One region of the Pantoea phytostimulans genome, then DNA from elsewhere that is predicted to be linked to it. Evidence: predicted binding sites of a transcription regulator. Region 1 holds the regulator's gene; each other region holds the start of a gene.

Evidence for each region. The regulator CRP, encoded in region 1, controls carbon source genes, mostly activating them, when cyclic AMP is high. The targets are predictions, from matches to a motif close to ATGTGANNNNNNTCACAT.
Region 2: a site for CRP is predicted at 2,000-2,017, ahead of ACF2G4_RS19110 (sugar transporter). Genes of this name have one in related genera too.
Region 3: a site for CRP is predicted at 1,409-1,426, ahead of ACF2G4_RS19125 (beta-galactosidase). Genes of this name have one in related genera too.
Region 4: a site for CRP is predicted at 1,838-1,855, ahead of ACF2G4_RS16135 (nucleoside-specific channel-forming protein Tsx). Genes of this name have one in related genera too.

What each region holds. Positions count from the first base shown of each region.
Region 1 covers NZ_CP173698.1:2,706,625-2,710,205, reverse strand. The annotation lists gene ACF2G4_RS12730 (YccS/YhfK family putative transporter) at 1-981, opposite strand, end outside; gene crp (cAMP-activated global transcriptional regulator CRP) at 1,039-1,671, opposite strand; gene ACF2G4_RS12720 (OsmC family protein) at 1,974-2,378, shown strand; gene ACF2G4_RS12715 (phosphoribulokinase) at 2,533-3,402, opposite strand; gene ACF2G4_RS12710 (YheU family protein) at 3,464-3,581, opposite strand, start outside.
Region 2 covers NZ_CP173699.1:131,178-134,758, forward strand. The annotation lists gene ACF2G4_RS19105 (DNA-binding transcriptional regulator YciT) at 1-382, shown strand, start outside; gene ACF2G4_RS19110 (sugar transporter) at 720-1,925, opposite strand; gene araC (arabinose operon transcriptional regulator AraC) at 2,214-3,092, opposite strand; gene ACF2G4_RS19120 (MFS transporter) at 3,196-3,581, opposite strand, start outside.
Region 3 covers NZ_CP173699.1:135,770-139,350, reverse strand. The annotation lists gene ACF2G4_RS19135 (DUF1471 domain-containing protein) at 149-454, opposite strand; gene ACF2G4_RS19130 (gamma-glutamylcyclotransferase family protein) at 844-1,176, opposite strand; gene ACF2G4_RS19125 (beta-galactosidase) at 1,536-3,575, shown strand; gene ACF2G4_RS19120 (MFS transporter) at 3,572-3,581, shown strand, end outside.
Region 4 covers NZ_CP173698.1:3,457,743-3,461,323, forward strand. The annotation lists partial or broken gene ACF2G4_RS16125 (LysR substrate-binding domain-containing protein) at 1-203, shown strand, start outside; gene yjdN (VOC family metalloprotein YjdN) at 279-716, shown strand; gene ACF2G4_RS16135 (nucleoside-specific channel-forming protein Tsx) at 779-1,645, opposite strand; gene ACF2G4_RS16140 (HAMP domain-containing sensor histidine kinase) at 1,924-3,279, opposite strand; gene ACF2G4_RS16145 (response regulator) at 3,276-3,581, opposite strand, start outside.

The sequences.
Region 1 (3,581 bases):
CACGCGGGCGATGCGGTTGAAATGGTAAAGACAAAAATTGCCGACCGGGTTATCGGGATGCTGGCGCGTAATTTTTTCCAGTGCGCCCAGCTGCTTATCCATTGAGAAACGATCGGGAAGCTGGTGATAAAGGATATTGTCAGCTAAGACGCGCAGCCGTGCAGAAATGGTTTTAGCGTTCCAGCGGATCACCGCTTCGGCATGGCTTTGCTCAACCAGCTTTTGCACTTCTTCCGGCTGATGCAGACTGACCGAAATATGCTCCTGTAAATCCAACGCAACTTGAAAAGCCCGCTTCAGGCGTTTATGGGTTTCATCACCGTTGGCAGACAGCATATGCATCTGCTGATAGCAGATATTAATCAAATCCACTGCTTTTTGCTGACGCGCCAGCAGAGGTGGCAGCGCCTTTTCAGGATCGGTGAGTTGTGTCAGCAAGGTGTATTTCGCGTCGCAATAATTTGCCAGCTCGCGATAGACCAGACTCAGGCTTTCACGCATTGGTTGCTCTTTCCACAACCAAAACCAGAACCAGTTAAACAGGCCATACCACAGCGTACCGCCAATGTAGAGCAGCGGCGGAACCCAGACAGGCATGTGCCCCATCAGGCTTAAGGTGAAGATAGAGGCGATCAGCGCGCCGGGCAGTAAACGCCCGTGAAGTGGACTGATCTCACCCGTTACACCCAGCAAAAGCGGCACGACAAACAGAATCGCGGGCAGGGGAATGCCTTTCAGCGTGAGCCACTGAATAAGAAAGCTGCCAAGTGCAAACAGGCCGCCGCCAACGATCAGGCGTTTGAAGAAGCGCTTGTGGGGCGTATCAAGGCCAGCAATATTGCAGCAAGCGGGAACCAATGAGAACAGCAGACCTTTTTGCAGATCGCCAAACAGCCAGCCGAGCGCAACGGGCACGCAAAGGACCAGCGTTTGCCGCAGGGCATAATTGATCTCAGGATGATAAATGATTCGACGCCACATCAGCTCAGCGCAAATAATAACGGCGTGATGTTGCCATCACGCCGGGAGTGACAGGAATTAGCGGGTGCCGTAAACGACGATGGTTTTGCCGTGTGCTGAGATCAGGTTCTGATCCTCCAGCATCTTCAAAATACGGCCCACGGTTTCACGTGAACAACCAACAATTTGGCCAATTTCCTGACGAGTAATTTTAATTTGCATGCCGTCGGGATGCGTCATGGCGTCTGGCTGTTTGGCCAGATTAAGCAGTGTTTGTGCAATGCGTCCAGTCACGTCGAGGAAAGCGAGGTTACCCACTTTTTCTGACGTTACCTGTAAGCGACGCGCCATCTGCGACGACAGTCGCATCAAAATATCCGGGTTTACCTGAATCAACTGACGGAATTTCTTGTAAGAAATTTCCGCCACTTCGCACGCGGTTTTCGCACGTACCCAAGCGCTGCGTTCCTGACCTTCTTCAAACAGGCCAAGCTCGCCGATAAAATCGCCTTGATTCAGATAGGAGAGAATCATCTCTTTGCCTTCTTCATCTTTGATCAGAACCGCAACGGAACCTTTCACGATGTAGTAAAGCGTTTCAGCTTTTTCACCTTGGTGAATCAGCGTACTTTTGGATGGATATTTGTGAATATGGCAATGGGACAGGAACCATTCGAGTGTAGGGTCTGTTTGCGGTTTGCCGAGAACCATTCGCTATTATCCTCTGTTGTAATCGTGCCCAAAATACAGGGGACAGTTTCCCTGTCAGGCGATGAAAGCGTAAAGCATTTTCCATTTTGGAAATTATTCGGGCTGCATTTGGCGCAGTGCGCTTAATTCTTCCCGGCTCCGTCATCGAGTGACGAAAAATATTTTCAGCTCTGTTTGTAGCACAGCTTTTGCCGACTGTCTTGTGTTGTCTCGCTTCAGCAAAGTGCGGATTTCTCTGGATTGCTGTTTACCAGGTGAAAGCGTACTCTGGCGGCAAATCAGCATATTCTGGGAGCTAAATCATGCAGGCAAGAGTGAAATGGGTTGAAGGTCTAACGTTTCTTGGTGAATCCTCTTCTGGTCATCAGGTTTTGATGGACGGCAACGCCGGCGATAAAGCCCCTAGCCCAATGGAAATGGTGTTGATGGCAGCGGGCGGTTGCAGCGCGATTGATGTGGTCACCATTTTGCAGAAAGGCCGCAATGATGTAGTGGATTGCGAGGTGAAGCTGACGTCCGAACGTCGCGAAGAAGCGCCGCGTATTTTTACGCATATTAATTTGCACTTTATTGTCAGCGGCAAAGCGCTGGCTGACAAAGCGGTTGCACGTGCTGTCGATCTTTCGGCTGAGAAGTATTGCTCAGTCGCGATCATGTTGGGTAAAGGGGTAGAAATGACCCACAGCTATGAAGTGAAAGAACGGTAATTGCTGGAGGCCGACTCTCGGCCTCTCTATCCATCATTTTTCAAATTGCTGGTGCGTTGACTGCCCGCATTCACCGGTAACATCTACTTTAATCAGCTCATCAGGATTCATTCGTTGCCATCTTCCTGCGATTCGAATTATTTAGGGTAGATATTTATTCAATCCGCTTACCTTCCATTAATCGTTTTACCAATGGCCCCATAATCAACTCCATCGCTAATCCCATCTTGCCGCCCGGCACCACCAGCGTATTAATGTGCGAAATGAACGATCCCTGTAGCATCGCCAGCAGATAAGGAAAATCGATATCTTCCAACGCCTGAAAATGGATCACCACAAAGCTCTCATCCAGCGACGGAATGGTGCGTGCGGCAAACGGGTTTGACGTGTCTACGGTAGGAACGCGCTGGAAGTTAATATGCGTGCGGGAAAACTGTGGGGTAATGAAATTGATGTAATCCTCCATTGAACGCACCACTGAATCCATCACCGCTTCACGTGAATGCCCGCGCTCGCTGGTATCACGCACCAGCTTCTGAATCCATTCCAGATTCACAATCGGCACTACGCCAACCAGTAAATCGACGTTTTCAGCCACATTGTGTTGCGCTGTCATAACGCCGCCGTGCAGGCCTTCGTAAAATAAAATATCCGTATTCGACGGCAGCGGCTGCCAGGGTGTAAACGTGCCGGGCACTTGATTCCACGGCACCGCTTCATCATAGGTATGCAGATATTTGCGCGACTCACCCTGACCACTTTTACCGTATTCGATAAAAGAGTGTTCTAGCAGGCCGAAGTCATTGGCTTCGGGACCGAAATAGCTGACATGACGTCCAAGATCGCGCGCTTTGCGGATCGCCATGTCCATTTCCGGGCGGGTAAAGCGGTGAAAACTGTCGCCTTCAAGCTCTGCCGCGTGCAGATCCAGCTGCTGAAAAATCTTACGAAAGGCGAGGCTGGTGGTGGTGGTTCCGGCTCCGCTGGAGCCGGTCACCGCGATAATTGGATGCCGAGCAGACATAAAAAAACTCCCTGTGAGGTCGGGCGAAGAGCATTGTTAGCATGAATTTCTCGTTAGCGCATTAGCTGCGAAATTCATTGCGCGGCATGATATTTACCGTTTCATGCAGTTCAGACCACACCAGCACAACATCGCCACGCTCAAGCTGGCGGCGTACATCAGCAACTTTGTCTTCCAGA
Region 2 (3,581 bases), on a different replicon from region 1:
AGAGGCGGCTTGTGAAGTGATTGTATTGGGTGGCATGTTGCAGAAAAGCAGTGAATCGATGGTCGGCCCGCTGACGCGTTACTGCGTACAGCAGGTTCATTTCCATAAAGCCTTTGTCGGTGTTGATGGCTGGCATGCTGAAACCGGCTTCACAGGCCGTAATATGCTGCGCTGCGACGTCGTTGATGCCGTGCTGGCGAAGGGTGTTGAAACGTTCGTTCTGACCGACTCTTCCAAGTTTGGGCAAATCCATCCTTATCCACTGTCGCCGGGTTTTCAGGTTCGTCGGGTGATAACCGACAGCGCCCTTCATCCCACCCTCCTGACACAACTTCAGGAACAGAACGTGGCGGTTATTCAGGTTAATGAGAAGGTCGTCTGAAATGTGGGTGCTTTAACCTTGCCCCTGTTTTAGGTGTAATGTATGGGTGAACAGAGAGAAGATTCCGTTCGCCCTCATCAACACGTTTTTTAATACATAAACCCTGCGTGCTAAAAACAAGGCCGCCCCTTGCCATTCTGGGACAGATTAAATCGTGTATTTAGTCAATAATAACAGCGCTGAAAGGGATTTAATTTGGGAATTAAACGCGTAAAGCAGGAAAGTTTTATAACTAATAAAAGCTAAAAAGTAACTAACGTATATTACAGGCCGCGAAGGTTATTTTAATTAAATAAGCCGGTATTCTTTGCAGAATTACCGGCTCTCTTCAACACGATTACGCGACCAAATCTTGTTCTTGCTGACGCGCCCTGCCAGGCCATTTTTTGAATGCGACTATTGCAATCAACATCGCTGACAGGCCAAACAGCGCCCCAACATAACCCACTGAGGAGAGTGAAAGATCAATGCTGACGGTTTGACCAACCAGCGCGCCTAAGCCAATACCAATGTTGAAAATACCTGAGAACATTGCCATACCGATGTCGGTGGCTTCTGGGGCCAGCGTCAATACTTTCATCTGCATTCCCATACCGATGATCATGAATGCGATGCCCCAAAGCGCACAGATAGCGATCAAACCGCTCATGCTGTGGGCAACGCTTACCATTGTCATCAAACACAGGGTGAGTAGAGCTATCGCGCCAATCAGCAGGTTCGACAGATGTTTTTCACCATATTTGCTGAAAATAATGCTGCCACTGATCCCAGCCACACCGAAGATAAGCAGCAGTAAAGTGGCGAAGTTATGGCTCATTCCTGCCACTTGTTGCACAAACGGCTCGATATAGGTAAACGCGCTGAAATGCGCCGTCACAACGATGACCGCCAACGCATACAGGCTTAACAGCGCTGGATTCGTCAGTAATCCCGGCAGGCTTTTCAGTGATCCACTCTGTTCAGAGGTGACACGCGGCATAATTTTGATAATCATCGCCAACAGAATCATGGCGGCAACACCAATAACTAAAAAGGTGACGCGCCAGCCAAAACTTTGCCCAATGATACGGCCAAGTGGCAAGCCCAGCACGGATGCCAACGCCGTTGCCGTTGCCAATAAACCCAACGCCTGAGCGCGCTTCCCTGCAGGAGCAAGGCGAATAGCCAGCGAAGCTGTAATGGACCAGAACAGCGCATGTGCAAGCGCCACGCCAGCGCGGCTCACCAGCAAAACGTCAAAATTCCAGGCGAAAAATGAGAGCAGATGGCTGCCCGCAAACAAACTGAACAGGCTCAGCAGCAGCACGCGCCGATCAATTTTGCTGGTCATCAACATGAGTGGCAGCGACATAAGCGCCACTATCCAGGCATAAATTGTCAGCATGACGCCTGCCTGCGCACTCTCCATGCCAAAGCTCAATCCAATATCGGATAAAAGCCCAACAGGAATATATTCTGTGGTGTTAAAAATGAATGCTGCAACGGCAAGTGTTAAAACACGCAGCCATGCAACTTTACGGGACACCGTTTGCAAGTCAGACATAATTAATCAACCCTGGAACCTGAAATAAGAAAGCGCGCAATGGTAATGGCGCGAGCTTCCTTCATTCAAGCTTAATGTGATCAATGTCGCATTTTTCGCAAATCTGGCGCGTTGGGATTAGATATATTCAGCCATATGATTAGTATTCTCTATCCGAATCAAAATAAGTCTTATCATAAAAAATAAATGAGCCGTTTTTTATTCTTGATATCGATATAATTTTTAATTGGGATTATTAAATAATATAAGCTTCCTTTCATCTCATTTCACATCGCATTAACAGAACCCCTAAGCACGGCTACATTTGTCCTGTTTTTTCCGATACTCGCGTGGGCTAACGCCCATGTGGTGGCGGAATATGCGCGAGAAATAGAGCGGATCGTTATAGCCCACGGTCAGGGCGACCTGCGTTATCGCAAAGTTGGTTTTTTGCAGCAGCTCGCAGGCACGGGCGACACGCTGTTTTTCGCGCCAGGCCGATATCGTTTGGCCCGTCTCTTTCTTAAACAGGTGCGCTAAACGCGAAGGTGAAAGGCAGGCGAGTCGAGCCAACTGGTCGATATGGGTTTCTTGCGTCATGTGCTCATTAAGAAACTGGCAGAGTTTTTTAATACGCGGATCGATTCTGGGTTGCCGAAAGTCTGGCTGAGCGCGAAAGCACTCCAGAATCACCTTTTCGACAGCGTTCATTGCTAGCGCTTCCGCTAACGGCTCATCGCTGACGCTAAGCTGAATAGCCTCCATAAAGCGCGATCGCATTTCTTCGGCTTCTTCAGGTGCCGTTAATACAAGCCGCCCGATTCCTTCCACACATTGATTCCATTGCAGCCACTCAAGCCAGTAAGTGCGCGGAATGAAATAAATCCACAAATGATCCCAATATTCACTCTGTTCATCACGGCCGTAATGATGCGGCACGCCCGCCGGAAACAGTAAAACCTCGCCGGGCTGGCACTGAAAACTACCTTTGGAGGTATAGATTTTGCCACTGCCACGCAGGGTTAAATTGAGGATCACTCCCTTCATGCCGCCTGCGCGGTGGATAAAAAAGTCGAGTTTGCTGCCACGTGTAATGGGCGTAAAACCGGCTACCATCCAGGCGTTAAAAGTAAAACGCCGGACCAGCGGGGAAAAACCGACCATGCCTGCTTCTTCAACCTGTGCCATTTTTTATGTTCTGCCGGGCTTGATAAGGTCAGGCAGCATAGCGCAACGGAATATTTCCGCTGCGCTGCTGCTCCGATCTTGAAGCTTTTCAGAATGTTGGTCGTTATGGATGCACCTGTAGCGTGATTGAGGACGCAACAATTGGCGCCTCAAATTTGCCCTGCGCAAGGTCGGCGGCGACCTGCGGATAGATGTCATCAAGCCGATAAAAATAGAGCAACGCCATGTTTAACAGCGCGAGTACCAACGGGAATGCGATAAACAGAAACTGGATCATCTGTAATGCGCTGGCGGGTTGAACGCCGCCGCCACTGACAAATCCCGCAGCGCTTAGCATCCAGCCAACCGTCGCTGTACCGAATCCCATACCGACTGTCTGACCAAGCGTACCGGCGCTAAACAGAATACCTTCAATACGCAGCCCGGTTTTCCACTCGCCGTAATCAATAGTGTCAGCCAGAAAGGCGAACATCGTTGCCCCAATGCCAC
Region 3 (3,581 bases), on a different replicon from region 1:
GAAACTTATTAAAAAATAGGCTATACAAAAGAGGGAAAGTTTAAAGTGGTGTAAAAAAACACATTGTCTCGGCAATAAAAATAAGACAATGTGCTGTTGAGCAGTTAATGAATGCCTTTGATGTCGATGAATAATTAAACGTCACGGGTTAGCCATAAGCGACTTTTTCATTGAGAGTATACAGCGTCGCCGTCGCGGCTAGCAGATACTGCTCATCTTTACCTTGTTTGTGAGATTCGACTTCGGTGATGTGATATCCCACGGCACCCGCATCCAGGGCTTTATGTAACAAGGCGTCATTTAATTCCTCCATGGATGTCGCCCAACTTACCGATGTAACTCCCATAGGCTGAATGGAGTTTTTTTCACGAAAAGATAACCCTGAACGGATAAATACGGGTTTAACGGTCGGATGGGAAAATATAGATAAAACATCCTGAACTAATGCTTTCATTATCGAACTCCTCAGAAAACGGAAGGTAAAGCCGGCCATTAGGAAAGCGTAAACACGATTGATTGTTAGACGTTGTTGCACTGTTAGCGCTGATCAACTTCGACAACGTTGATGATCACGAATCTTGTTAACAAGTTGTGATGGATGTTATCAAATACCCTTTTGTGTTATCTGTTTTAGCTTTTGCTGCTAATTAATTGCTTATGAAAACTTCAGCCACATTTGAATTAATGTTTCAGGAGAATATTTTCATCTGTTTACAAGTTGGGGGTTTCAGAAACAGTTACAGAGAGGATTAAATACGCGGATGAGGTGATGAGTGGAACCAGCGAAACAACGAAAATGTCAGTGAGGCCGCGCTGGTTTGGAAGGGCCAGTTCAGTAGATTATCAGCTGATTTGTGGCTGAAGTTGATATACCCAAGCCGTAATCTGTTGATCTGCTGCTGTTGTGACACTTACTTCAACGCGATCATAACCCTCTTCGAATTCATCCAGCATCGGCCAATGCGGCTCAAGCTTGTCAGAGAAAAAAAGGTAACCATTGACGCGTTGGCCGTTCTTATCCAGCACAACGCCTGGGAAGTCTGCTGCTGCTCCCCAGCCCCGCTCATAAAAGGTCCCCGTTACATAACCTTGTTGCCATTCACCGCCAATATTTTCCAGAATATGTGCATTAGAGCGGCCCGGACATAATGTGCCGTAGACAAATAATTTCTTCATTTTCCTTCAAGCATTCCCTAAATAAAACTCACGTTGGCGTTGTCCGGTAACGCTATCAGACTCATCACCGGGTCAAAAAATATGCCAAATTATTTTAATCAGTGCAAAGCGTTCCCGGCATAAATCGATACACAGCAAACCGAGATAAAAGGGGGGTTATAACCTGCGCGTCATCTCATTACAGCGCGCGCTAAAGGCGCTCAAGCGTGGGTCAATCGGCTTAACCGCGGTTATGTGATCGCGATCAGACTCTTAAGGCGATAGCAGATTTCTGTATGTTGGCGACAGCCGTCTACAGCTTCGCATCGAAGCTTTCCGCTAAGTTAGCAGCCTGAGCGGCAAACAAAGCGGGAATGCGAATGGAGAAGATTTGGTTTGGTACTGCTTATTATCGTGAATATCTGCCAGAAGAGCGTCTGGAAAAAGATATCGCCATGATGAAAGCAGCGGGCATCAATTATGTACGCATCGCTGAAAGCACCTGGAGCACCTATGAACCGCAAGAAGGCGAGTTTGATTTTTCTTCGGTAATAACGGTTCTTGATCGCATGCATGCAAATGACATTAGCGTGATTATCGGTACACCTACCTACGCGGTGCCCGCCTGGCTGGCAAAACGTTATCCAGAAGTGTTGGCGACAACGCCGCAGGGTCAGAATAAATATGGGCCACGGCAAAAAATGGATATCGCTAGCCCGGTTTATCGCTATTACGCCGAACGTATTATTCGTCAGTTATTAGAGGCCACGGCTGCACATCCTGCTGTCATCGGTTTTCAGGTTGATAACGAAACCAAATATTATGAAACCAGTGGCCATCACATTCAGGTGGCCTTTGTTAAGTCGCTACGCAAAAAATTTAATGATGATCTGGCTTCGCTTAACCGCGCTTTTGGGCTGGATTACTGGAGCAACCGCGTGGATGCCTGGGAAGATTTCCCGTCAGTGGAAGGCACTATCAATGCCAGCCTTGGCGCGGAGTTCAAAGCTTTTCAGCGCCAGTTAGTGACCGATTTCCTGTCGTGGCAGGTCGAGTTGGTGAAACAGTATCGTTCAGCGTCGCAATTTATCACTCACAATTTCGATTTTGACTGGCGCAACTGGTCATTTGGCCTGCGCGCTGAAGTTGACCACTTTGCCACGTCACGCCTGCTGGATGTGACCGGTGTAGATGTCTATCATCCCGGGCAATCACGCCTTACTGGCGCGGAAATCGCGTTTACGGGTGATATTGCCCGCACAACTAAAGATCAAAACTACTTTGTATTGGAAACCCAGGCGCAAGCGTTTAAAGACTGGACGCCTTATCCGGGGCAACTGAGATTACAAGCGTTTAGCCACATCGCTAACGGTGCGTCAATGGTCGGCTACTGGCATTGGCACTCAATTCATAATGCCTGGGAAACCTACTGGAAAGGTTTACTCAGCCACGATCTGCTGCCGAATCCTGTTTATGATGAAGCGTGCGGCATTGGCAACAGCCTTGAAAGGTTATCCCCCGTATTAGCGGGCCTGACCAAGAGCAATCGCGTGGCGATGCTGGTCAGTAACCGTTGTCTGACGGCGGTGGACTGGCATCCGTGGCGCGGGCATCAATTTGGCGGTGACAAGGCGCATCAATACAACGACTTTTTCCGTAGCTGGTATGACGCACTGTATCGGTTGAATATCGAGCTGGATATTCTTGATGCTGATGATCCTCGCGCGCTGCGTTATGACGTATTAATTGTGCCGTTGCTGTATGCCGCATCGGATGAACTGCTGATACGCCTGAATACTTTTGTCGAGCGCGGCGGGCATATCATTTATTCTTTTAAATCGGGATTCGCAGATGAAAATCTGCAGGTGCGCACCGCCTTGCAGCCGGGCATTATTGGCGAAGCGTGTGGCGTTTCCTATCAGCTGTTTGTTGAGCCTGATGATGTGCGGTTGTCGCAAGAGACTTTTCGGTTAGAAGGTGATGTCGGTTGCGTAACAGACTGGATGGAATTATTGCAGCCCACCTCAGCAGAAACAGAAGTGCTGGCGCGCTATGAGCATCCTTACTGGGGTAAATATGCGGCTATCACCCGTAACACGTATGGCGAAGGTTCGGCGACCTATATTGGTTGTAACCTGTCGAGCGAAGGCATGGAGCACATCTTTAGCGGGCTTCTGGCCACGCCAGCATTGACGCCGCTACGCTCAGATTACGCCTTTCCCCTGATCGTACGGAAAGCGAAAACCAAGATGCAGCAAACAGTGATTTTCCTGCTCAATTACTCTTCTACACCGCAACAGGCGAAAAACCCTTTGCTACGGGCCACTTCATTATTGAACAACCACGCCGTTGAACAGGGAGAAACGCTGGACATTGCGAGTTGGGATCTCTGCATCCTGTGTGGCGAGGAGGCGTTATGAAAGCGA
Region 4 (3,581 bases), 750 kb from region 1:
AGCTATTATCGCTTGCTGCATGATCCGTTTGACGAGCGCGGCATGGCACCGAAAATTGTCGTTACCTGCGAAACCTTTATGGCCTGCACCCGCCTGGTGGCGTAGAGCGATTTCGTCTCTAACTTGTTGGTGGAAAAGACGCTGCGCTAACGCCGATGAGCAGCTACATGGCGCAGTTATTCCGTAGAAATTGCCAGCAGTGACAAGTGACCGGCTCTCATCGTCTACACTTTGGAGTGTGGTGAATAAATCCATCCAACCCACCAATGGAGGTTACGATGCAAGTGAGTCCTTACCTGTTTCTCTACGGCCGTTGTGAAGAAGCGATCGAGTTTTACTTGAATGCGACGGGTGGCGAGCTGCTCTATAAGGTGACTTTTGGCGATATGCCGGAGCAGGGCGAGCAGGTCGGCGATAAATCAGCGCCGCCGCTACCCCCTGAAAAAATCATGCATGCGCATTTGCGTATCGGGCAAGGGGAGCTGATGTTAAGTGACGGCAACCCTAATCAGCCGCCCGCTTCTGAGCACGCAGGTTACGCGGTCAGCCTGGCGACAACCGATACGGCGCAAGGTGAAGCCTGGTTTGAAAAGTTATCAGCCGGGGGGAAAATCACAACGCCTTGGCAGGAAACATTCTGGGCCAAAGGGTTTGGTATGTTCATCGATAAGTTCGGAATTCCATGGCGCATCAATGTTTTGAAGCCGCATGAATAAAGGCAAAGCGCTCTTCCCCAAGTGGGGAAGAGCGAGGCAGGCGGCGAATGCCGCCTGTGGCATTAGAAGTTATAACCTGCAACCAGGTAATAACCCCAACCGGTAGATTTCACTTCAAAATCACCGTTACCAAAGTTCAGCTCACGGCCATCAGCCCACTGTCCGCCATTGTGGAAATAACGCGCCACGGCAGAGAAATGCCAGTGATCGTAACCCAAAGAGAGGATGTGGCTAGAGGCGATAGAGTTACTGGTACGTGAAGAGCCGCCTTTTTCAGCCAGGTCTGAACCCCAATCGAAGTTAGTGAAGCCCACGTAACCCAGATTACCCCCCCACAGCGTGGTGATCGGTACAAAGTATTTCACTTTGAAGCGATAGCCATCCCAGCTATTTTCGTTCGCCGCGCCGTAGTTTTCCCACTGGTATTTCGCATAAACGTTCAATGAAAGGCCAACATCGCTGTGCGTATCGATGTCGGTTCCTAAACCCATGTACCAGGTATTTTGGCGATTATCGCTGTTATGACCCATGTCGTAGATGTAGTTATTGGCGAAATACCACTCTTTGAATGGACCAAACGCCAGGCTGGTGCCGGTCAGTTTGTCGATAGAGAAGCGCGGTTCGATCTCCATGAACATCGGTGAGCCGTGGTCAAAAATGCCGTTGGCATTGCTGTTGCCCACGCCGAAGAAATTTGTCAGGTCGAGGTAGCCATAAAAATCGAACCAATCTTTCTTGGCGAAAGCTTCATATTCCAGATAAACATCGTTGTTGAACTGGGGTCCGAAACGCGTGTGGTAGCTGCCCACCACGTTGACGCTCTGGTGCCACCAGTCAGAAACATACTGCGGATCGCTTTCAGCCGCTTGCGCAGCGCCGCTCATGGAACATGCCAGCAAGGCACCTGCTACCAACGTTTTAAATTTCATTATCATTAACCACATGCTTTTGACCGCTGCACGACTGGCGCGATCAGAGTGAAATCGATCCCTTGATGGGCAGTGAATTGTTTTAATCAACCAAAGGCGTTTTTAAGCTCGCGTAGCGTGCCTGCAACAAGGGGATAGAAAATAGATTTTGCTCACGTTTGTCAAAATGTGTTGCATGATAATTCAGCTGAAATGTGATGATGATCACATTAATAGCGGGTAGCGAACGGAACCAGGCAACCGTTTACGTTGTCAGGTTCCGTTTTGAACAGGTGAGATCAGGGAAGGGTAACGCGAACCTGCAAGCCGCAAATGGCGCCTTGTGGATTGAAACAGTTGGAAAGTGCGACGTGAATGCTGTTCTTTTCCGCCACGCTACGCACAATCGATAAACCCAGACCGCTGCCTTGAGCTTTCACATCTGGCGAACGGGCAAAGCGATCAAAAGCACGCTCAATAAACGATTCCGGTATACCCGGCCCGTTATCAACAATATCGACCACCGTTTGTCCCGCAACGCGATGCAGTAAAACATCCACCAAACTGCCTTCTGGCGTATGTAACATGGCGTTACCAATCAGGTTGTCGAACAGGCTACGTAGTTCGGAGCGGCTCGCCTGCAAACGATAATGGGTAGAGCCGTTGAAACCGATGTCGATACCACGCTTATCTGCCACAACCATGAGCTGCTCAATGCTCTCTTTCAGCAGATCGTCCAGTTCAATATTCTCGATGCTGGCGACCACGGTTTGATCTTCCTGACGTGAAATATTCAGTAACTGTGTGACCAAATGACGTGTGCGCGTCACGCCCGCTTCAAGCTGATCAAACTGGCGGCTGGCTTCACCCTGTTGAATATGTTGGCGTAAATTTTCTAGCTGTAAGGTAACAGCGGTGACAGGCGTTCGCAGTTCATGAGCAGCATCTTCCAAAAATTGACGCTGGGCCGACCAGGCTGCGCGCAGTTTATCGAGCAGCGAGTTGTAAGCCGCAACCAGCGGCAGGATCTCATCCGGTAAGCCATCGGGCGAAACATTGTGGGGATGATGTGTTTCCTGGGCGGCGATCTGGCGCGACGCGACGCGGAGATCGCGGGTGATCTTACGCACTACCAACCAGATCACCAGCAGCGAAAGCGGCATCATTAGGATCAATGGTACGATCGCTGAGAGTGCCCGCTTCACCATCAACTCTTTCATATAGCTCAGGTTATGCATCACCTGAATGGTTTTGATATCGCTGCCGGGTTGGCCGGGTCGCGTATAAATACGCCATTCGCAATCATGGCAACCGCCGACATCGGCATCGTGATAGCCTTTTTTCGCTTGCAGCGGGGCGTGCAGCTCTGGCCAGGAGCTGGCGCGCAGTTGACCATCGGCATCCCAGAGCTGAACCACAAACGCGCTTTTCAGCTTGTCGGCTGGCACCATAAGGGGCATTAACGCAGGAATTTGTTTGTTGGTTGCCCAGGCATCGGCGATTTTAGAGAGCTGATCATCCTTCATAGTGCCAATCATGTCGCCATAGCAGCTGAAGAAATACCAGCTCACGCCGCCAATCATCAATAAATGGATAATCAGCAGCGTGCTCAATAATTTATTACGCAGGGATCGCATAAAAGTGAAAGGTTTCATATTGCCGGTACTCGCCAGCCTAACCCGCGCACATTGCGGATTGCATCGTTGTCTAATTTGCGGCGCATACCGTGAATCAACACATCCACCGCGTTGCTGGTGACCTCTTCGCCCCAGCCGTAAATGCGGTTTTCCAACTGCTCACGAGACAAAATGGCGCCCGGACGCTCCAGTAAGGCATACAAAAGCGCATATTCACGCGCGGTAAGCTGCTCGCGCTGGCCTTTGTACATCACTTCACGCGTCAACATGTCTAGCTGCACATCGCCGCTGCCTAACACCGAATCTGCCGCGCCGTGACG